Priestia megaterium: one gene and its partner. The protein of the gene in region 1 binds, or shares a complex with, the protein of each later gene. Links are inferred from orthologs where the notes say so. Each region holds a gene or a part of one and is shown on either strand. Other genes may lie near its edges. The genes, in order: rpsG and tig.

Region 1 (14,679 bases):
TGTTTGAAACATTAGATCACCTCAACTGTACCGCCAGCAGCTTCGATAGCTTCTTTAGCAGTTGAAGAGAATTTAGCAGCTTTAACAGTTAGCTTAGAGTTTAATGTACCGTTTCCTAGTACTTTAACGCCAGCTTTTGCTTTGCTTACTAAACCAGTTTCGATTAATAATTCTGGTGTTACTTCAGTTCCATCTTCAAAACGGTTAAGAGCTTCTAAATTAACGATCGCGTATTCTTTGCGATTGATATTAGTGAACCCACGTTTTGGAAGACGACGGAATAAAGGAGTTTGACCACCTTCGAAGCCAGGTCTTACGCCACCGCCAGAGCGAGCGTTTTGCCCTTTGTGACCTTTACCTGAAGTCTTTCCGTTACCTGAACCAGTACCACGACCTACACGGTTACGTACTTTACGTGAACCTTCAGCTGGTTTCAATTCATGAAGTTTCATTCCGGAGCACCTCCTTAGAGTGACAATTTATACTTATTGCTCTTTTACTGTAACAAGGTGAGCTACTTTGTTAATCATTCCGCGAATTGCAGGATTATCGTCTTGAACGACAGTTTGATTTAACTTACGTAGGCCAAGTGTACGAACAGTTACACGTTGATCTTCTGGACGACCAATTACGCTACGAGTAAGGGTAATTGCTAGTTTGTTTGCCATTCCATATCCCTCCCTTATCCTAACAGTTCTTCTACAGTCTTGCCACGTAGTTTTGCAACATCTTCAGCACGTTTTAGGTTAGCTAAACCGTTAAGAGTTGCACGTACCATGTTGATTGGAGTGTTTGAACCTAAAGATTTAGATAGAATATCACTTACTCCACCCAATTCTAGTACCGCACGAACTGGGCCACCAGCGATAACTCCTGTACCTTCAGAAGCAGGTTTTAAGAAAATTTGACCTGCACCAAATTGTCCAAGGATTTCGTGTGGAATAGTTGTACCAACCATAGGTACAGTAATTAAGTTTTTCTTCGCATCTTCAATTGCTTTACGGATTGCATCTGGTACCTCTTGTGCTTTACCAGTACCGAATCCAACGTGACCGTTTTTGTCACCAACTACAACTAATGCAGCGAAGCGGAAACGACGTCCACCTTTCACAACTTTAGCTACGCGGTTAACGGTAACAACACGTTCTTCAAGCTCTAATTTATTTGGATCAATACGACGCATGATTTTCCCTCCTTTTACAATTAGAATTGTAATCCAGCTTCACGAGCAGCGTCAGCTAATGCTTTAACACGGCCATGATATAAATAACCGCCACGGTCGAATACTACTTCGTTTACACCTTTTTCTACTGCGCGTTTAGCGACTAATTCGCCAACTTTGATAGCAGCTTCAGTGTTACCAGTGCTTTCTAAAGTCAGGTCTTTATCTAACGTTGAAGCACTTGCGATTGTTACTGAATTTAAATCGTCGATAACTTGTGCGTAAATATGTTGATTAGAACGGAACACGTTTAAACGCGGACGAGTTGCAGTTCCAGATAACTTCGCACGAACACGAGCATGTCTTTTTTTACGAACTTTGTTTTTATCAAGCTTCGTGATCATTTCGGGCACTCCTTTCTTTTACCTAACCGGCATTACTTCTTAGCAGTTTTACCTTCTTTACGACGTACATATTCGCCTTCGTAACGAATACCTTTACCTTTGTAAGGCTCTGGTGGACGAACGTCACGAATATTTGCAGCTAATGCACCTACGCGTTCTTTATCAATACCTTTAATAACGATCTTAGTTTGAGAAGGAACTTCGATTTCAATTCCTGTTTCAGGAGTAATCTCAACTGGGTGAGAGTATCCAACGCTCAATACTAATTTGCTACCAGATTTTTGTGCACGGTAACCTACACCGACTAATTCTAAACCACGTTCGAATCCTTTAGTAACACCTTCAACCATGTTACCTAAAAGGCTACGAGTAGTTCCATGAAGAGCGCGGTGCTCTTTATTGTCACTAGGACGATTAACAACTAATACGTTGTCTTCAACTTTAATTTCGATTTCAGGGTGGAATGTACGAGTTAATTCACCCTTTGGTCCTTTTACAGTTACAGTGTTGCTCTCGTTCGTAACTGTAACACCTGCTGGAAGTTCTAAAGGCTTTTTACCAACACGTGACATAGTTACACCTCCATTCACATTTAAAACTTATTACCAAACGTACGCTAATACTTCTCCACCAGTTTGCTTTTGACGAGCTTCTTTGTCAGTTAAAACACCTTGAGAAGTAGAAACGATTGCGATACCTAAACCGTTAAGTACACGTGGTACTTCGTTAGTTTTTGCATAAACACGTAGACCAGGTTTACTGATACGTTTTAAGCCTGTAATTACACGTTCGTTATTTGAACCGTATTTTAAGAAGATACGGATAATACCTTGTTTGTTGTCTTCGATGTATTCTACATCACGTACGAAACCCTCACGCTTAAGGATTTCTGCAATTTGCTTCTTAATGTTAGAAGCAGGAACTTCAATTTTCTCATGACGAACCATGTTCGCATTGCGGATACGAGTTAGTAAATCTGCAATAGGATCAGTCATTACCATATTAATTTACCTCCTTCCCAAACTTGGGTTTTACCAACTAGCTTTTTTAACACCAGGAATTTGACCTTTATAAGCAAGCTCACGGAAACAAATACGGCAAAGCTTGAATTTACGTAGTACTGAGTGTGGACGTCCACAACGTTCGCAACGTGTATACTCTTGTACTTGGAATTTTTGCTGGCGTTTTTGCTTCGCAATCATTGATTTTTTAGCCACATTTTCGCCTCCTCTGCTTAACGTTGGCAGTTATTACTTCTGGAATGGCATACCGAACTGAGTTAAAAGCTCACGAGCTTCTTCATCAGTGTTTGCTGTTGTAACAATAACGATATCCATACCACGAACTTTAGTTACTTTATCATAATCGATCTCTGGGAAGATCAATTGTTCTTTAACACCTAACGTGTAGTTTCCACGACCATCAAATGCTTTTTTAGATACACCACGGAAATCGCGCACACGTGGAAGTGATACTGATACTAATTTATCGAAGAATTCGTACATACGCTCGCCGCGTAAAGTAACTTTCGCACCGATTGGCATACCTTCACGAAGACGGAAACCAGCGATAGATTTTTTCGCACGAGTTACAACAGGTTTTTGACCAGTGATTTCAGCTAGTTCTTCAACAGCGTTATCTAAAGCTTTTGAGTTAGAAACAGCATCACCGATACCCATGTTGATTACGATCTTGTCGATTTTTGGCACTTGCATTACAGATTCATAATTAAACTTGCTAACTAGAGCAGGAGTAATCTCTTTTGTAAATTTCTCTTTAAGACGGTTCATGTGAACTAAACCTCCCTTCACATTTCATTAATTATTTATCTAAAGTTTCACCAGATTTTTTTGCTACACGTACCTTTTTGCCATCGATAACTTGGTACCCAACACGAGTTGGCTCACCAGATTTAGGATCCAACGGCATTACGTTTGATACGTGGATAGGTGCCTCTTGGCTAACGATTCCACCTTGTGGATTTACTTGAGAAGGTTTAGAGTGTTTTTTCACAACGTTCACGCCTTCAACAAGTACACGGTCTTTCTTTGGGAAAGCTGCAAGTACTTCACCTTGCTTACCTTTGTCTTTACCAGAGATAACCACTACTTTGTCGCCCTTTTTAACATGCATCCTATTCGCACCTCCTTAAAAGGCATTTTGTATTTGTTCTATATATCAATTAGATAACTTCTGGAGCCAATGATACGATCTTCATGAAGTTGTTATCACGTAATTCACGAGCAACTGGTCCGAAGATACGAGTACCACGTGGTCCTTTGTCGTCACGGATGATTACGCAAGCATTTTCGTCGAAACGGATGTAAGAACCGTCAGTACGGCGAACACCACTTTTTGTACGTACAACAACAGCTTTAACAACGTCACCTTTTTTAACAACGCCTCCTGGTGTTGCTTGTTTCACCGTACAAACGATAACATCACCAATGTTTGCTGTCTTACGACCTGAACCACCAAGTACTTTAATAGTAAGTACCTCACGTGCACCAGAGTTGTCTGCAACTTTTAAACGAGATTCTTGTTGAATCATGTACGAAACCTCCCTTCGGATGAATCATTCTTATCCGATCTATCTTAACTATTAGATGATAACAGCTTTTTCTACAACTTCTACTAGACGGAAACGTTTAGTAGCTGATAACGGACGAGTTTCCATGATCTTCACGATATCGCCTAGTTGAGCTGTATTGTTTTCATCGTGAGCTTTGAATTTCTTTGAGTATTTTACACGCTTGCCATAAAGCGAATGCTTTTTGTAAGTTTCAACAAGAACAGTAACAGTCTTATCCATTTTGTCAGAAACTACGCGGCCAGTGTAAACTTTACGTTGGTTGCGTTCACTCATTCTGAAAGCCTCCTCTCAGACTTAATTATTTATTAGCAGCAATCTCTCTTTCACGAACTACAGTTTTCATACGAGCGATCGATTTGCGCACTTCGCGAATACGAGTAGTATTCTCTAATTGTCCAGTCGCTAATTGGAAACGAAGGTTAAACAACTCTTCTTTTAAAGCCTTAACTTTTTGTTCAATTTCAGCAGTGGTAAGGTCACGAATTTCATTAGCTTTCATTAGAATCACCACCAATTTCTTCACGTTTTACAAACTTACATTTTACAGGTAGCTTGTGTGCAGCTAAACGTAAAGCTTCACGTGCAACCTCTTCAGATACACCTGAAATTTCAAACATTACTTTTCCAGGTTTAACAACTGCTACCCAACCTTCAGGAGCACCTTTACCAGAACCCATTCGGACTTCTAGAGGCTTAGCAGTATAAGGTTTAGAAGGGAAAATTTTAATCCATACTTTACCGCCACGTTTCATGTAACGAGTCATTGCGATACGAGCAGCTTCGATTTGACGGTTTGTAATCCAAGAAGCTTCAGTAGCTTGTAAACCGAATTCACCGAAATGTACTTCCGTACCACCTTTAGCGCGTCCACGCATTTTTCCGCGATGTTCGCGACGATATTTAACGCGTTTTGGTAATAACATAATTATTTTCCTCCTTCCTCAGTTTTCTTTTTAGTAGGAAGAACCTCTCCACGATAGATCCATACTTTCACACCAAGTTTACCATAAGTAGTATCTGCTTCAGCGTGAGCATAGTCAATATCAGCGCGAAGTGTATGAAGTGGAACTGTACCTTCACTGTAATATTCAGAACGAGCAATATCAGCTCCGCCTAAACGACCAGATACCATTGTTTTGATACCTTGTGCGCCAGCACGCATACTACGTTGGATAGCTTGCTTTTGAGCACGACGGAATGATACACGGTTCTCAAGTTGGCGAGCGATGTTTTCAGCTACTAGTTTAGCATCTAAATCTGCTCGTTTAATTTCAAGGATGTTAATGTGTACACGCTTGCCTGTTAATTGGTTAAGAGCTTTACGAAGTGATTCTACTTCAGTACCACCTTTACCAATTACCATACCAGGTTTTGCAGTGTGGATCGTTACGTTTAAGCGGTTAGCAGCGCGTTCGATTTCAACTTTAGAAACAGCTGCATCGTTTAAACGTTTAGCGATATATTCACGTACTTTTAAGTCTTCATGTAATAAGTCAGCGTAGTCTTTGCCAGCGAACCATCTTGATTCCCAATCACGGATGACACCGACGCGAAGACCGACCGGATTTACCTTTTGACCCATGAATTATCCCTCCTTCTTTTCTGATACCACGATTGTGATGTGGCTTGTGCGCTTGTTAATTTGGCTTGCACGTCCCATAGCGCGTGGACGGAAACGTTTTAAAGTTGGACCTTCGTTAACAAAAGCGTCAGTAATAACTAAATTGTTAGCGTCCATTTCATAATTGTGTTCTGCATTGGCAATAGCAGATTTTAATACTTTCTCAACGACTGGAGAAGCAGCCTTTGGCGTGTGAAGTAGCACTGCTAGCGCTTCACCCACTTGCTTACCTCGAATTAAATCTACAACTAAACGAACTTTACGAGGAGCAATACGTACTGTTCTCGCGACAGCTTTAGCTTGCATTTAAAAGCCTCCTCTCATATTAGCGTCTTGTTTTCTTATCATCACTTGCGTGACCTTTGTAAGTACGAGATGGTGCGAATTCACCAAGTTTGTGACCTACCATGTCTTCAGTAACATAAACTGGTACATGTTTACGACCGTCATATACAGCAATTGTATGACCAATGAACTGAGGGAAGATAGTTGAACGACGAGACCAAGTTTTTACTACTTGCTTGCTGTCAGTTTCGTTTAACTTCTCAATTTTGTTGATTAAATGGTCATCTACAAAAGGTCCTTTCTTTAAGCTGCGACCCATAAATGAACCTCCCTTCGTGATTGTCCTACGGTTCGTTTGAACCGTAGCTCAATCCCGTTATTTTTTACGACGACGAACGATAAATTTATCGGATTTGTTTTTCTTCTTACGAGTTTTGTAACCAAGTGTTGGTTTACCCCATGGACTCATTGGAGACTTACGTCCGATTGGAGAACGTCCTTCACCACCACCGTGTGGGTGATCGTTAGGGTTCATTACAGAACCACGTACAGTTGGACGAATACCTAACCAACGAGAACGACCGGCTTTACCGATGTTGATTAACTCGTGTTGTTCGTTACCAACTTGACCTACAGTTGCACGACAAGTTGCAAGGATCATGCGTACTTCACCAGAAGTTAAACGTACTAATACGTATTTACCTTCTTTACCAAGTACTTGAGCAGATGTACCTGCAGAACGAACTAATTGTCCACCTTTACCAGGTTTCAATTCGATGTTGTGTACTACTGTACCAACAGGGATGTTAGCTAAAGGAAGCGCGTTACCTACTTTAATGTCAGCTTCAGGACCTGACATAACTTCTAAACCTACTTTTAGGTTTTTAGGAGCAAGGATGTAACGTTTTTCACCATCAGCATAATGAATTAATGCGATGTTAGCTGAACGGTTTGGATCATATTCGATTGTAGCAACGCGTCCAGGTATTCCATCTTTATCGCGTTTAAAATCGATGATACGGTATTGACGCTTGTGCCCACCACCTTGGTGACGAACAGTCAATTTACCTTGGTTGTTACGACCACCTTTTCTCTTGACAGGTGCAAGTAACGATTTTTCTGGTTTGTCAGTAGTAATTTCAGCGAAATCAGAAACTGACATACCACGACGACCATTTGAGGTTGGTTTATACTTTTTAATCGCCATCTCAATTTCCCTCCTTCTCTAGTAATCTTAAGCTTCGAAGAATTCGATTTCGTTGCTCTCTTGAGTTAGTGTTACTACCGCTTTACGACGACGGTTAGTAAGACCACTGTAGCGACCTACACGCTTGAATTTACCTTTGTAGTTCATGATGTTTACTTTTTCAACTTTTACGTCAAAGATTTTTTCGATAGCATCTTTAACCTCAGTTTTATTAGCTTTTACATCAACATCAAACGTATATTTTTTCTCAGCCATTAAGTCTGTTGAACGTTCTGTAATTACGGGGCGCTTAATAATATCACGAGGATCTTTCATTATGCAAGCACCTCCTCTACTTTTTCAACTGCGTCTTTAGTGATTACAAGCTTATCATGGTTCATAACGTCTAATACGCTTAAACCATTAGCTGCAACAACTGTTACACCAGGAATATTACGTGCTGAAAGTGCAACATTTTCGTTAAGATCAGCAGTTACTACTAATGCTTTGCGTTCTACTGTTAGGTTTTTAAGAACTGCTACCATTTCTTTTGTTTTTGGAGCGTCAAAAGAAAGAGCTTCAAGAACAACGATGCTGTTATCTTGAGCTTTAGTTGATAATGCAGACTTAATTGCTAAACGACGAACTTTTTTAGGTAATTTGTAGCTATAGCTTCTTGGAACTGGACCAAATACTACGCCACCACCACGCCATTGTGGAGAACGGATAGATCCTTGACGAGCACGACCAGTACCTTTTTGACGCCATGGCTTACGGCCACCGCCTCTTACTTCAGAACGATTTTTAACTTTAGAAGTACCTTGACGTTGAGATGCGCGTTGCATTACGATCGCGTCGAAAAGTACTTTGTTGTTTGGTTCGATACCGAAAACGGCATCTTGAAGTTCGATCTCTCCAACGTTTTCACCGTTTTGGTTAAACAATGCTACTTTTGGCATTGGTTATTCCTCCTTTCTCGAAGAATTATTATTTAGATTTAACTGCAGATTTAACAGTAACTAGAGATTTTCTAGCTCCTGGCACGTTACCTTTTACTAATAAAAGATTGCGTTCTGCGTCAACTTTAACGATTGATAAGTTTTGCACAGTGATGCGCTCTCCACCCATGCGTCCTGGTAATAATTTACCTTTAAATACGCGGTTTGGAGCTACAGGACCCATTGAACCTGGGCGACGGTGGTAGCGAGAACCATGAGACATAGGTCCGCGAGATTGTCCGTGGCGTTTAATAGCACCTTGGAAACCTTTACCTTTTGAGATTCCTGTTACATCAATTACATCGCCTTCTGCGAAAATATCAACCTTGACTTCTTGACCAACTTCATATGCTGAAGCGTCCACACCGCGTAACTCACGGATGAAGCGCTTAGGAGCAGTATTAGCTTTAGTAGCATGTCCTTTTGCAGGTTTGTTAGATAGTTTTTCACGGATATCTTCGAAACCTAATTGGATTGCTTCGTAACCGTCTGTCTCAGCGTTTTTAACTTGAAGAACTACGTTAGCAGAAGCTTCAATTACTGTTACTGGGATCAAGTCACCATTTTCAGCAAATACTTGAGTCATACCGATCTTTCTTCCTAAGATTCCTTTGGCCATTAGTCACACCTCCTAAGTATCTTTTCATTCTTTATTTTAAATTAAAGTTTAATTTCGATATCTACACCAGATGGTAAGTCTAAACGCATTAATGAATCAACAGTTTGTGGTGTTGGATTCACGATATCAATTAAGCGTTTATGCGTGCGCATTTCGAACTGCTCACGAGAATCTTTATATTTGTGTACTGCACGTAGAATTGTATAAATTGATTTTTCAGTCGGTAATGGAATCGGACCAGATACAGCCGCACCAGAACGTTTTGCAGTTTCTACGATTTTCTCAGCAGATTGATCAAGAATTCTGTGATCATATGCTTTTAAACGAATGCGAATTTTTTCTTTTGCCATTATTTTCCCTCCTTTTTCGCCTATTTTACAATAGACATTCTCCGCGGAAATTTCCCCACACTCGCCATGGCAAAGCGGCCGGGTGTGTCGGCAACCTTCCGCATCATCGCAGTCAAAGACCAACATTTTTATTATACTAAAAATGGGTTCATATTGCAACAATAAAGTTAAAAAACTTTTTTATGTGTCGCACACTTTTTTCATTATATATAAAAGGAGATCATTTTGCAAGTGTAATAGTAAAAACTATCTTTACCTTTTATCACCAAATAAAAAAGGAGTAGGTTACCCTACTCCCTTTACTGAAACGAGAAATTACTCGCTGATTTTAGCTACAACGCCAGCGCCTACTGTACGTCCACCTTCACGGATTGAGAATTTAGTACCTTCTTCAATCGCGATTGGAGCGATAAGTTCAACAGTCATTTCGATGTTGTCGCCAGGCATTACCATTTCTACGCCTTCAGGTAAGTTACAAATACCAGTTACATCAGTTGTACGGAAGTAGAACTGTGGACGGTAGTTTGTGAAGAATGGAGTGTGACGTCCACCTTCGTCTTTAGAAAGAACGTATACTTCAGCAGTAAATTTAGTGTGTGGAGTGATTGAGCCTGGTTTAGCTAATACTTGTCCACGTTGGATTTCTTCACGTGCTACACCACGAAGTAAAGCACCGATGTTGTCGCCAGCTTCAGCATAGTCAAGAAGCTTACGGAACATTTCTACACCTGTTACAGTAGTAGATTTTGGCTCTTCAGTTAAACCGATGATGTCGATAACGTCACCAACTTTAACTTGTCCACGCTCTACACGACCTGTAGCAACTGTACCACGACCAGTGATTGAGAATACGTCCTCAACTGGCATCATGAATGGTTTTTCAGTGTCACGTTCTGGAGTTGGGATGTACTCATCAACAGCGTCCATAAGCTCGATGATTTTAGCTTCCCAATCAGCTTCGCCTTCAAGAGCTTTAAGAGCAGAACCTTTGATTACTGGTACATCGTCACCAGGGAAGTCGTATTCAGAAAGAAGGTCACGTACTTCCATTTCTACTAATTCAAGTAGCTCTTCGTCGTCTACCATGTCACATTTGTTTAAGAATACAACTAGGTAAGGTACACCTACTTGACGAGAAAGAAGGATGTGCTCACGAGTTTGTGGCATTGGACCATCAGCAGCAGATACTACTAAGATACCGCCATCCATTTGAGCAGCACCAGTGATCATGTTTTTAACATAGTCAGCATGTCCTGGGCAGTCAACGTGTGCATAGTGACGAGTGTCAGTTTCATACTCAACGTGTGCAGTTGAGATTGTGATTCCACGCTCGCGCTCTTCTGGAGCAGCGTCGATCATGTCGTAAGCCATTGCTGCACCTTTACCACTTTTCTTAGCAAGAACAGTAGTGATAGCAGCTGTTAAAGTTGTTTTACCATGGTCAACGTGACCAATTGTACCGATATTGGCATGTGTTTTTGAACGGTCGAATTTTTCCTTAGCCATTCGAAAATCCTCCTTAAAATTCATGTAGTTTATGTTTTATGAGGCCGTGAAAGGGAATGAGCTCCACTTTCACAGCGTACATAAGTAGTTATACTTCAATAAAGAGTGAAAATCAATTATTCACCTTTATTTTTTTTAATAATTTCTTCTGAAATTGATTTAGGAACTTCTTCGTAGTGATCGAAGTGCATAGAATATGTTCCGCGACCTTGAGTGTTTGAACGTAATGCAGTTGCATAACCAAACATTTCAGAAAGTGGAACGAATGCACGTACAACTTGAGCGTTACCGCGTGCTTCCATACCTTCTACACGTCCACGACGAGACGTAACGTCACCCATGATATCTCCTAAGTATTCGTCAGGGATAACAACTTCAACCTTCATCATTGGTTCAAGGATAGCTGGGTTACATTTTGATACTGCGTTTTTAAGAGCCATAGAAGCGGCAATTTTAAACGCCATCTCACTTGAGTCAACGTCATGGTAAGATCCATCAACTAAAGCAGCTTTGATATCGATTAATGGATAACCAGCAAGAACACCGTTTTGTAATGCATCTTCAAGACCAGCTTGAACTGCAGGGATGTATTCACGTGGAACTACACCACCAACGATTTTGTTCTCAAATTCAAAGCCTTTTCCTTCTTCGTTAGGTTCGAACTCAATCCAAACGTGACCGAATTGTCCACGACCACCAGATTGACGAGCGAATTTACCTTCAACTTTCGCACCAGCGCGGAAAGTTTCACGGTAAGCTACTTGAGGAGCACCAACGTTTGCTTCTACTTTGAATTCGCGACGCATACGGTCAACGATGATATCAAGGTGAAGCTCACCCATACCAGAGATGATGATTTGACCAGTCTCTGTATTAGTTTCCGCACGGAAAGTTGGATCTTCTTCTTGTAACTTTTGAAGAGCTGTCGTCATTTTATCTTGGTCAGCTTTTGATTTTGGCTCAACAGATAAAGAGATAACTGGCTCTGGGAATTCCATAGACTCAAGAATTACAAGACTCTTTTCGTCACATAGAGTATCACCAGTAGAAGTATCTTTTAATCCTACAGCTGCCGCGATATCTCCAGCGTATACTTCAGAAATCTCTTCACGAGAGTTAGCATGCATTTGTAGGATACGACCTACACGCTCACGCTTACCTTTTGTAGAGTTTTTGATGTATGAACCAGAGCTTAGTACACCAGAGTACACACGGAAGAACGTTAATTTACCAACATAAGGGTCCGTCATAACTTTGAACGCTAATGCTGAGAAAGGAGCGTTATCGCTAGACTCACGCGTAACTTCTTCTTCTGTGTCAGGTACGATACCTTGGATTGCTGGTACATCAACTGGAGATGGTAGGTAATCAATTACCGCATCTAGCATTAATTGTACACCTTTGTTTTTGAATGCTGAACCACAGATAACTGGGTAGAATTCAACGTCACAAGTACCTTTACGGATACCAGCTTTTAGTTCTTCAACTGTAAGCTCGCCTTCGTCTAAGTACTTCATCATTAATTCTTCGTCAAGTTCTGCAACAGCTTCTACTAGGCTTGCACGGTATTCTTCAGCTTGCTCTTTGTATTCCTCAGGAATTTCACGAGATTCTGAACGAGTACCTAAGTCATCTTCGTAGAAGTATGCTTTCATTTCCACAAGGTCAATGATTGCTTCGAAGTCATCTTCAGCACCGATTGGCAACTGAATTGGGTGAGCATTTGCACCTAAACGATCGTGGATCGTTTTTACAGAGTACAAGAAGTCAGCACCAATTTTGTCCATTTTGTTAACGAATACGACACGGGGAACACCGTACGTAGTCGCTTGACGCCATACTGTTTCTGTTTGAGGCTCAACACCAGATTGAGCATCAAGAACTGCCACAGCGCCATCAAGTACACGTAATGAACGCTCAACTTCAACAGTGAAGTCTACGTGTCCAGGAGTATCGATGATGTTAACGCGGTGACCTTTCCAAGAAGCAGTTGTCGCAGCAGACGTGATAGTGATACCACGTTCTTGCTCTTGCTCCATCCAGTCCATTTGTGAAGCTCCTTCATGAGTTTCACCAATTTTATGGATACGGCCAGTATAATAAAGAACACGCTCAGTTGTTGTTGTTTTACCAGCATCAATGTGAGCCATGATCCCAATATTACGAGTGTTTTCTAAGGAGAACTCTCTTGCCATCTTAGGTATTTCTCCTTCCATATTATAATTTGTTTTTTTAAAAGTTTCGTTAAAAGATTACCAACGGTAATGAGCAAATGCTTTATTAGCTTCTGCCATTTTGTGAGTATCTTCACGTTTCTTAACTGCAGCACCAGTGTTGTTAGCTGCGTCAAGGATTTCGTTAGCTAAACGCTCTTCCATCGTTTTTTCTCCACGAAGACGAGCATAGTTTACTAACCAACGAAGACCTAAAGTAGTACGACGCTCTGGACGTACTTCTACAGGAACTTGGTAGTTAGAACCCCCTACACGGCGTGCTCTAACTTCTAGTACAGGCATGATGTTTTTAAGAGCTTGGTCGAATACTTCCATAGCTTCTTTACCACTGCGCTCTTGTACTAAATCGAATGCTCTATAAAGAATAGCTTGTGACTTACCGCGCTTTCCATCAAGCATCATTTTGTTGATTAAGCGAGATACAAGCTTAGAATTGTAAATCGGATCTGGTAATACGTCTCTTTTTGCAACAGGTCCCTTACGTGGCATTCTACTTCCTCCTTTCACTTTTAAAAGTTTATCTATTAATTGTTAAGCTATTATTTTTTAGCTGCTTTTGGTCGCTTAGTACCATATTTAGAACGACCTTGCATACGGCCATCCACACCAGCAGTATCAAGTGCACCACGTACGATATGGTAACGTACCCCTGGTAAATCTTTTACACGTCCACCGCGGATAAGTACCACGCTGTGTTCTTGTAAGTTGTGACCAATACCTGGGATATAAGCTGTTACCTCGATACCGTTTGTTAAACGTACACGAGCATATTTACGAAGAGCCGAGTTCGGTTTCTTCGGTGTCATAGTACCCACACGTGTACATACACCACGTTTTTGTGGAGAAGATTGGTTAGTTTGAGCTTTCTTGAAGCTGTTGTAACCTCTGTTTAAAGCAGGTGAGTCAGATTTTTTACCTTTACTCACACGACCATTACGGATTAATTGGTTAATAGTAGGCATTTAATTTTTCCTCCTTTCGCCTTTTGTAAGACCACACATCCAGGTGGTTCATTTTTTAGCAAAAAACAAAGTCTTTGAAACTAAAAGTTCAAAAACGTGTTAACTAATAATTGCAACAGTTGCAGCGTTAACTTCTATCCTACAAGCTTGACCAAGCTTTCGCATAGAAGGGACATACGTATACGGAACGTTTTCTTGCTGTGCCGTTTTTGCCACAATGGATGTGACATAAAAATCAGCGTCTTCAGCAATGATGACTTCCTTTACTGTACCTTTTTTTAATGCTTTCACCGTCTGCTTTGTTCCTACAATAATATGATCAGCCTGTAATACTTTTTCATAAGACATTATCATATCCTCCAAAGTAACAGGTAGTTTATAGGAGCACCTTTGATATAGTATCATTCCCTAGAATGGATGTCAACTAACGTTTCGTAGTTTTTTTTAAAAACATCCATTCTAGAGTAATGATTTTATAATTAGTCGATTGTTACCGTTTCTTCAGCTTGGTTTTTGATCGGTTCAGCATTACGATATCTCGTCATACCTGTACCAGCCGGAACTAGCTTACCAATGATAACATTCTCTTTAAGTCCAAGCAACTCATCACGTTTTCCTTTGATTGCAGCATCCGTAAGAACACGCGTTGTTTCTTGGAATGACGCAGCAGATAAGAAGGAATCAGTTTCAAGAGATGCTTTTGTAATACCAAGTAATACAGGACGGCCTGTCGCTGGACGATTGCCTTCAAGTAATACT
Region 2 (9,116 bases), 4.3 Mb from region 1 along the record:
ATTTTAATGATGTTTTCAGACCGTCTTAAACTATTTTTGCCAAAAGTTGAAGACGGCGTAAATTATTTAACAACCTTCTGGCCTATTTTATTGTTACTAGTTGGGCTATATTTATTATTTTTCAAACGAAAGTAATCTATGTAAACAAGTTAAAAAAATGGAACGTTTGACTCACTTCCTGGTAGAGTGATGATAAACGTTCCATTTTTTTAGCTTCTATTCCTTTGTTTAGTGAGTCATGCGATACTGCAAAGATTTCCACGCTTTATCTTTTCCTTCACCTGTTTCAGATGAGAAATGAATTAATTCATCATTTGGATCTAAATCCAGCGTTTCTCTCACTACTTTTAAGTGCTTCTGCCATTTTCCTTTAGGAATTTTATCGGCTTTCGTCGCAATAACCATAACGGGAAGGTCATGGTGCTTCAAAAACTCATACATCATAACGTCATCCTTTGAAGGAGCATGGCGTAGATCAACAATCATTAACACAGCTTTAAGCTGCTCACGATTTGTTAAATACGTTTCAATCATTTTCCCCCATGCTTCACGCTCTTTTTTAGACACTTTTGCAAATCCGTAGCCAGGTACGTCTACAAAGTGAAGGATTTCATTAATTAAAAAGAAGTTAAGCGTTTGAGTTTTTCCAGGCTTAGACGACGTACGCGCTAAGCTTTTGCGATTGAGCATCTTATTAATAAAAGATGATTTTCCTACATTTGAACGGCCTGCTAACGCAAATTCTGGCAGGTTTTCTTTAGGATATTGTTCAGGGCGTACGGCACTGATAACAATATCGGCTTGAGTTACTTTCATTTTACCTCTCCTACTAGCGCATGTTCCAATACTTGGTCCACATGTGACACAAGAACGATGTCTAATTCCTCTTGTACACTGTCAGGGATATCTTCAATATCACGTTCATTATCGTGAGGGATTAATATTTTAGTTAATCCGGCACGGTGTGCACTAAGTGACTTTTCTTTTAAACCACCGATTGGTAATACGCGACCTCTTAGTGTAATTTCTCCTGTCATTCCTACTTCTCTACGCACTGGTTTACCCGTTAGTGCTGATACTAGAGCAGTGGCAATGGTAATTCCTGCAGAAGGTCCATCCTTTGGTACAGCTCCTTCTGGAACATGGATATGAATATCATGTTTTTCATAAAACTTCTCATCAATTCCTAGTTTCTCTGCATTTGAACGCACATAGCTAAATGCCGCCTGAGCTGATTCTTTCATCACGTCTCCAAGCTTTCCGGTTAGCACTAGTCTTCCTTTACCAGGGGATAAGCTTACTTCAATGGCCAGCGTGTCTCCTCCTACAGTTGTGTAAGCAAGACCTGTAGCAACGCCAACTTGATCTTCCGTCTCAGCCTGTCCGTAGCGGAACCTAGGCTTACCAAGGAATTCTTCAAGCGTTTTGGCCGTCACCACCACGCGCTTTTTCTCACCAGAGACTACGATACGAGCTGCTTTTCGACAAATGGAAGCAATTTCGCGTTCAAGGTTACGAACACCAGCTTCTCTCGTATATAAACGTATGATTGCTGTTAAGGCGTCATCGCGAATCTGCAAATTGCCCTTTTGCAATCCGTGATTTTCTAGCTGGCGCAGCAATAGGTGACGCTTCGCGATTTCAAGCTTTTCCAGCTCCGTGTAACCAGCAATTTGAATAATTTCCATTCGATCGCGCAGCGGCCCCGGAATCGTAGCTAAGTTATTAGCTGTAGCCACGAACATCACTTTTGATAAATCATACGTTTCTTCTATATAGTGATCGCTGAAATTATGATTTTGTTCAGGATCCAATACTTCTAACAAAGCAGAAGACGGGTCTCCTCGGAAATCATTTGACATTTTATCGATTTCATCAAGCAGAAATACAGGGTTAATCGTTCCTGCTTTTTTCATTCCTTGAATAATGCGTCCAGGCATAGCTCCCACGTACGTGCGACGATGACCGCGGATTTCTGACTCATCTCTCACACCGCCTAGAGATACTCGTACAAAATGACGATCTAGAGACGTAGCAATTGAGCGGGCTAGGGATGTTTTCCCTACGCCAGGAGGTCCTGCTAAACATAAAATAGGGCCTTTAAGAGATTTTGTCAACTGCTGCACGGCTAGATATTCTAATACGCGTTCCTTCACTTTTTCAAGGCCATAGTGCTCATCGTTCAGCACTTGTTCAGCATTATGAATATTGAGCGTATCTTCCGTTTCGTTTGTCCAAGGTAGCGCAATCAACCACTCGATATAATTTCGAATGACTGAGCTTTCAGCGGAGGTAGCAGGAATTTTTTCATAGCGATCCAATTCTTTAAACGCCACTTGTTTGACATGGTCCGTCATCCCACTTGCTTCAATTTTTTCGCGAAGCGTTGCTACTTCTCCTGTCTTTCCTTCTTTGTCTCCAAGCTCTTTTTGAATCGCCTTCATTTGCTCACGAAGATAATACTCTTTCTGAGTGCGTTCCATTGATTTCTTTACACGCTGTCCAATTTTTTTCTCCAGCTGCAAAACTTCTTGCTCGTCTTGAATATGAGAAATGATCGTATTTAATCTTTCTTTCACATCAGTTGTTTCTAAAATTTCTTGTTTAAGCTGAATTTTTATTGGTAAATGAGAGGCTACAATATCTGCTAATCTTCCTGGTTCTTCAATGTCACTTACGGTTGAAAGAGTTTCAACGGACACCTTTTTGGAAAGTTTTATGTATTGTTCGAAATAGTCTAAAAGCGTGCGCATCAGCGCTTTATCTTCTACATCAACCTGATGTTCTTCATTTTGCTTTTCCACGTGTACAACAAAATATTCTTCGCTGTCTTCAAATTCTGTAACGGTTACGCGATTTAGTCCTTCTACTAAGACGCGCATCGTTCCATTCGGCAGCTTTAGCATTTGTTTAATTTTTGCCAACGTACCGGTTCTATATAAATCCTCTTTTGTTGGTTCATCGATACCCATATCTTTTTGTGATACTAAACAAACTAAGTGATCATCCATCATTGCTTTTTCTAATGCTTGCACAGATTTGTCTCGCCCAACATCTAAATGAAGCACCATTGTCGGATAGACGATCAAACCTCGTAAAGGCAGTAGCGGCATTGTCAATTTTTCTTTTTCTGCCATGCAATGAACACCTCCAATGCTCGTCAATTAAAGTATGTAAAGTGTGAATTCTTTTAACAATTTTATCTCATTTGTATACACATTGTCTAACAATAGTAATTACTAATTGTATCATGAGAAAGAATTAAAAGGCAAAATATATCTTTTTAAGCTCTTTTCATAAAAAAACGCCTTTTTCGTTGGCTGTGTATAAAGGTTTTATACGCGAAAAAGGCGATGAATATTCATCTGACCATTAATTTTTAATTATCATGATAGAATTAGCTAGATTCTCTATTTGGAATAGCTGGATCTACCGACAAATGTGCAACATGCTCATGTACAGACAATAGTGCTTGTTCAAACACCTCTGTTAAATGATGGACAGGAATAATATCGATACCTTTTACCTTTTCTACCATTGCATTCATATTTTCTTTTGGCACAATCACCGTCTGAACGCCTGCTTGTTTTGCTGCCTTGATTTTTGGAATTACGCCGCCAATTGGCTTTACGTTGCCGTGCAGACCAATTTCTCCTGTCATTGCTACCGTGTGTTTGATTGGGACTTCATAAATTGCTGAGTAGATCCCTGTTGCCATAGCAATACCAGCAGAAGGTCCATCGATTGGCACACCTCCCGGAAAATTCACGTGGATATCATACTCATCGGCTGGCACATCCATTGAGCGAAGAACCGTTATGACATTTTCAATTGAGCTTTTAGCCATACTTTTACGACGAATAGACTTCCCTTGAGTCCCTATACTTTCCTCTTCAACGATACCCGTAATAATAATGTTCCCTTTCTCTTTTGCAGGAATCGCTTTGACCTCAATTTCTAAAAGTGCTCCAGAGTTGGGCCCGTACACGGCTAATCCATTAATAAGCCCCACTTTTTCCTCATCTGCAATTTTCGGATCGTGTCTTGGAGATAGTTGACTAGAATGAACAATCCATTCAATATCTTCATTTTTAATGTCCGTTCGTTCCTCTGATATCGCTAGTCCAGCCGCAATTTGCATCATATTAACCGTTTCACGTCCATTGCGTGCATATGTAGAAAACAGAGATAAACCTTCTTCTGATATATCCATTCTGACTTTATTTGCTGCTTTTTTTGCAACTGTAATAATTTCGTCGCGATCAAGCTCACGGAAAAATACCTCTACGCATCTGGAACGAATGGCAGGCGGAATTTCATTAGGCGTTCTAGTCGTCGCACCAATCAAGCGAAAGTCGGCTGGTAAACCATTTTGAAAAATATCGTGAATATGTGTTGGAATTTGTGTATTTTCTTCGCTGTAATAGGCGCTTTCCATAAACACTTTTCGATCTTCTAGAACCTTTAACAGCTTATTCATCTGAATAGGATGGAGTTCTCCAATTTCATCAATAAATAAAATTCCCCCGTGTGCATCTGTAACTGCTCCTTGTTTTGGCTGCGGAATTCCAGCTTGGCCCATAGCGCCTGCGCCTTGGTAAATGGGGTCATGCACTGATCCAATTAAAGGATCTGCAATGCCTCGCTCATCAAAACGCGCCGTAGTTGCATCTAACTCTACAAATACAGCTGCTTGTTTAAAAGGTGATTTTTTATTTTTCTTTGCTTCTTCTAACACTAAACGTGCTGCTGCTGTTTTTCCTACTCCAGGCGGCCCGTATACAATAACGTGCTGTGGATTAGGACCGCAAAGGGCAGCCTTTAGTGACCGAATTCCATCTTCTTGTCCGACAATATCGGAGAAGCTAGACGGCCTCACACGTTCGGCAAGCGGCTCAGTTAAAGAGATGGCTCTCATCTTCTGCAGTTGCTCCATTTCTTTCTTTGAATCCCGGTCAATTGAGACTTTTTGCGTACGCTGATTGCGTAATAAATTCCAAAAATATAAGCCAATGATGATACCAAAAAAGAGTTGGACCATTAAGGCAATATTCGTCCAGTTCATAGATAAACCTCCTGCGCAGTTTAGTAAGATAATTATCAGTTATTATCTCCCTGCAGCAGTAGGAATAAACAAGATTCTAGTAAAAAGTAAAATTTAGTTGTCCTTCATCAACAGAAAAAAGCCGGGTACTCAAATTGAGTACCCGGCTTTTTTTATGCTGATGTTTTGCTGCCTTCTTGAATAGTAGATCCGTCTTCTAATACGAACTTAGGAGCCGCTTGATCACGAACTGTTTCACCTGTGATAATACATTTTGTAATATCATCACGTGAAGGAAGATCAAACATTACATCTAACATAATACCTTCAATGATTGAACGTAGACCACGAGCACCTGTTTTACGCTCGATTGCTTTTTTAGAAATTTCTACTAAAGCCTCGTCTTCGAACTCAAGTTCAACGTCATCAAGTTCAAGCATTTTTTGATATTGTTTCACTAGTGCATTTTTCGGTTTTGTTAAAATCTCAACTAGCGCTTCTTCATCAAGAGGCACTAAGCTAGCAGTAACCGGTAAACGACCAATAAACTCTGGAATTAAACCAAATTTTAATAAATCTTCCGGTAATACTTTTGCTAGTAACTCTTTTTCTGTAAAGTCTTGTTGTTTTGTTTCTGAACCGAAACCAATTACTTTTTTACCTAGACGGCGCTTAATAATAGGTTCGATTCCGTCAAACGCACCACCGCAAATAAATAAGATATTTGTTGTATCAATTTGAATAAATTCTTGATGAGGGTGTTTGCGTCCACCTTGAGGAGGAACACTTGCTACAGTACCTTCTAAGATTTTAAGAAGAGCCTGCTGCACACCTTCACCTGATACATCACGTGTAATAGATGGGTTTTCAGACTTACGCGCTACTTTATCAATTTCATCGATGTAGATGATACCTTTTTCAGCTTTCTCCACATCGTAATCAGCTGATTGAATTAATTTTAATAAGATGTTTTCAACATCTTCTCCTACATAACCCGCTTCTGTTAGAGATGTTGCATCTGCAATCGCAAACGGTACGTTTAAAATACGAGCCAATGTTTGAGCTAGTAAAGTTTTACCGCTTCCTGTAGGTCCAATTAATGCAATATTACTTTTTGATAACTCAACGTCATCAATTTTACTGTTTGAATTGATTCGTTTGTAATGGTTGTATACTGCAACAGATAACGATTTTTTCGCATCCTCTTGACCAATTACATACTCATCTAAAATGTCACGAATTTCTTTTGGTTTTGGTACATCTTTAAATTCTACTTCTTCTTCTGTACCTAACTCTTCTTCTACGATTTCCGTGCAAAGTTCAATACATTCATCGCATATGTAAACACCTGGACCCGCAACTAACTTGCGTACTTGTTCTTGTGTTTTACCACAAAATGAGCATTTTAACTGCCCTTTTTCATCGTTAAATTTAAACATAATTTTCACCCCTTGTAGTATTTACTAAAGTGCTCGAAGCTGATTTCTATCCGCGCTATAGCCCAACAACATGAACAACTCATCTATTTGTAGGTAAATGCCCCTCTTTATCACATAGTAAAAGCGCTATGAAAAGATTTGTATTGCATTTTACCATACATTTTCTTGAATAGATACTAAAACGTTTTATGTATATGTTGTTGATGAGCATAACAGAATGAAGATCTGCTATTATATAGTGTCCTCTTATTGGGCCTATTTCATAACCACGGATTTCAAACAATGGGTTAAAGCTGCTTCTACGGTGTTGGTTATGATATAAAAAAACTATTGAAGTTTATAAAACAAGGCACGATCAAGTCGCGCCTTGTTTCTTACTTACTATTATGCAACAGCTTTGCTGTTTTCTACAAGAAATTCAACTGCTTTACGTACTTTCATGTCTTCTTTAATGCTATCAAGACTGCCAAGCACTTTCTTAATTTCTTCGACAGGCATGTTGTACATTCCTGCCATGTTTTCTAATTCTTTTTCTACTTCTTCTTCGCTTACTTCAAGATTTTCAGCTTTTGAAATAGCTTCTAGCGTTAAGTTGATTTTCACACGCTTTTCAGCATCCGGACGCATTTGGTCGCGAAGAGCTTTTTCATCTTGACCTGAGAATTGGAAGTAAAGTTCAAGGTTAAGACCTTGCATTTGTAAACGTTGTTCAAACTCTTGCATCATACGATCCATTTCAGTGTTGAACATTGCTTCTGGAATTTCTACTTCAGCATTTTCAGCAGCTTTTTCTACTAAAGTGTCGCGAAGAGCTGATTCTGCTTGGTTTTCTTTATCGCTTTGTAATTTTTCTTTTGTTTTTGCTTTTAACGCTTCTAAAGTTTCTACTTCTTCATCTACGTCTTTTGCAAACTCATCGTCTAAAGCTGGAAGCTCTTTAGATTTGATTTCGTGTAATTTCACTTTGAATTTAGCAGCTTTACCAGCTAGCTCTTCAGCGTGATACTCTTCAGGGAATGTTACTTCCACTTCTTTTTCAGCGCCTACTTCAAGACCAACTAGTTGCTCTTCAAAGCCAGGGATGAATGTGTTAGAACCGATTTCTAAAGAATAGTTTTCGCCTTTTCCGCCTTCAAATGCTTCGCCATCAACGAAACCTTCAAAGTCGATTACAGCTGTATCGCCTTCAGCTACTGTTCCTTCTTCTTTAACAACTAGTTCAGCGTGACGCTCTTGAAGTGTTTTTAATTCAGCTTCAACGTCTTCATCTGTTACAGTTGTATCTACTTTTTCTACTTCTAAGTTTTTGTATTCGCCTAATTTAACTTCAGGCTTAACAGTTACTTTAGCAGTGAAAACTAGAGGTTGTCCTTTTTCGATTGTTTCAACATCGATTTCTGGACGATCAACCGGCTCGATACCAGCTTCAACAATTGCATTGCTGTAAGCTTCAGGTAATAAGATGTCTAGTGCATCTTGGTATAAAGATTCTACGCCAAAACGTTTTTCGAAAAGTGGACGAGGCATTTTACCTTTACGGAACCCTGGTACGTTTACTTGTTTTACAACTTTTGTGAATGCTTTATCTAAGGCTTTATCAAACTCAGCAGCTTCAACTTCTACTGTTAAAACGCCTTGATTTCCTTCTTGTTTTTCCCATTTTGCAGACATGAATGTTTCCCTCCAAAATCATTTTAAGTAGTGATTTCTAAATTAGATAATGCAGATAGCCTATCAGTTCAAACCTCAATCATTATCTATTTAACTCCCTACTACTTTAAAGTAAGTAGGAATGTAATGTAAAGATGAAATTCTACTATACGTATTTAAGTGCATTTTACAACCATTATATTATAACATACAACAATGACGTTTCAACTAAACACCACATTTTATATAAAAGAAATTTCTTCAATTTCTTTTAGCTCTTTAATTGCCTTTCGTAATTCAGCTGCGGAGAAACTTCCGTCTTCCTCTGCTACAGCTGCATCTGACTCTTCTCCTTGCATCATCAGACTAACAGCATACACCGCTTCTGTCCAAAGTTTTACATTATCACCCGGTAAAAACGGAAATGTTATAAATAAATGACGCTGCCATATTTCAACGGCAACCTGCAGCAATGTAGGATTTTCATGCTCCAGCTTTTCCGTCAGCTGCGCTTCTACTTGCTCGGCAAACAAATACGGTGTTGTTCGTTGAAGCTGAAGCGCATTTACTTTTTTCGTCTCTCCAAACTTACTAATCATAAAATCAATGTCTACTTCTTCTTCCATGACTGTTTTTAAAGCGACTGTTTTTACGATAGGGTGAATAGCTTCAGATGAAAATAGCTGTTCCAGAAAGAAGCGCTGCTTTTCAATTCTCTTTGTTTTTAATGAATGAACCCATTCAAGCTGATCTTGAATATTGTCTAGAACTGTGAATGATTTAAACTGCTCTATCTGTTCTTCTTCTGTTTGTTCTTCTATGACTTGTTCTTGATTCATTCTATTTTTGCAGAACTCCAATAGCTGATAAAGCTGTTCAGCATGTTCAGAAGGGAGTTTGTGTTCTTGAATAACTGTTTGTAGAGTGACATATCCTTCATGATAATGACCAAGCTGAATTAACACCATGAGGTACATTTGCAA

Evidence for each region.
Region 2: the proteins of rpsG (region 1) and tig are in contact, whole or in part, in a crystal structure (PDB 3GTY), measured with the Thermotoga maritima proteins. The link is inferred for Priestia megaterium from one-to-one orthologs. Residues at the interface, in WP_004081843.1 of Thermotoga maritima: Lys34, Lys52, Lys55, Glu59, Arg62, Gln63, Glu66, Asn67, Lys69, Val71, Arg95, Ala109, Lys110, Lys111, Gly112, Arg113, Pro114, Glu117, Glu121, Ile124, Ala125, Tyr127, Asn128, Asn129, Thr130, Gly131, Lys135, Asp139, Arg142, Met143; in WP_004081061.1 of Thermotoga maritima: Glu122, Val124, Val129, Leu130, Tyr133, Glu188, Gly259, Ile262, Tyr263, Glu266, Ser270, Glu273, Gln274, Glu277, Arg308, Gln311, Ile312, Ser315, Tyr316, Glu325, Arg329, Arg336, Leu363, Phe366, Trp367, Arg373, Leu377, Arg381, Leu384, Glu387.

The regions. Positions count from the first base shown.
Region 1 is NZ_CP023317.1:111,922-126,600, reverse strand. What follows is about bases 11,713-14,679. They hold rpsG (30S ribosomal protein S7), read right to left. Parts: upstream 13,448-14,679; coding sequence 12,977-13,447; downstream 11,713-12,976. Other genes in these bases: rpoC (DNA-directed RNA polymerase subunit beta'), read right to left, coding at 14,400-14,679; CEQ83_RS00560 (50S ribosomal protein L7ae-like protein), read right to left, coding at 14,020-14,268; rpsL (30S ribosomal protein S12), read right to left, coding at 13,498-13,920; fusA (elongation factor G), read right to left, coding at 11,713-12,919. In the rest of the region: preprotein translocase subunit SecY, read right to left, coding at 1-12; rplO (50S ribosomal protein L15), read right to left, coding at 12-452; rpmD (50S ribosomal protein L30), read right to left, coding at 486-668; rpsE (30S ribosomal protein S5), read right to left, coding at 683-1,183; rplR (50S ribosomal protein L18), read right to left, coding at 1,204-1,566; rplF (50S ribosomal protein L6), read right to left, coding at 1,599-2,138; rpsH (30S ribosomal protein S8), read right to left, coding at 2,169-2,567; CEQ83_RS00655 (type Z 30S ribosomal protein S14), read right to left, coding at 2,598-2,783; rplE (50S ribosomal protein L5), read right to left, coding at 2,817-3,356; rplX (50S ribosomal protein L24), read right to left, coding at 3,388-3,699; rplN (50S ribosomal protein L14), read right to left, coding at 3,749-4,117; rpsQ (30S ribosomal protein S17), read right to left, coding at 4,169-4,432; rpmC (50S ribosomal protein L29), read right to left, coding at 4,458-4,658; rplP (50S ribosomal protein L16), read right to left, coding at 4,648-5,082; rpsC (30S ribosomal protein S3), read right to left, coding at 5,085-5,741; rplV (50S ribosomal protein L22), read right to left, coding at 5,745-6,086; and 9 more genes.
Region 2 is NZ_CP023317.1:4,436,908-4,446,023, forward strand. Bases 6,012-8,941 are described here. They hold tig (trigger factor), read right to left. Parts: upstream 8,155-8,941; coding sequence 6,868-8,154; downstream 6,012-6,867. Other genes in these bases: clpX (ATP-dependent protease ATP-binding subunit ClpX), read right to left, coding at 6,012-6,483; CEQ83_RS22775 (tetratricopeptide repeat protein), read right to left, coding at 8,376-8,941. In the rest of the region: CEQ83_RS22745 (LiaF transmembrane domain-containing protein), read left to right, coding at 1-135; yihA (ribosome biogenesis GTP-binding protein YihA/YsxC), read right to left, coding at 229-816; lon (endopeptidase La), read right to left, coding at 813-3,137; ATP-dependent protease LonB, read right to left, coding at 3,398-5,065; more of clpX, read right to left, coding at 5,218-6,011; more of CEQ83_RS22775, read right to left, coding at 8,942-9,116. UniProt on the Bacillus subtilis protein: Involved in protein export. Acts as a chaperone by maintaining the newly synthesized protein in an open conformation. Functions as a peptidyl-prolyl cis-trans isomerase.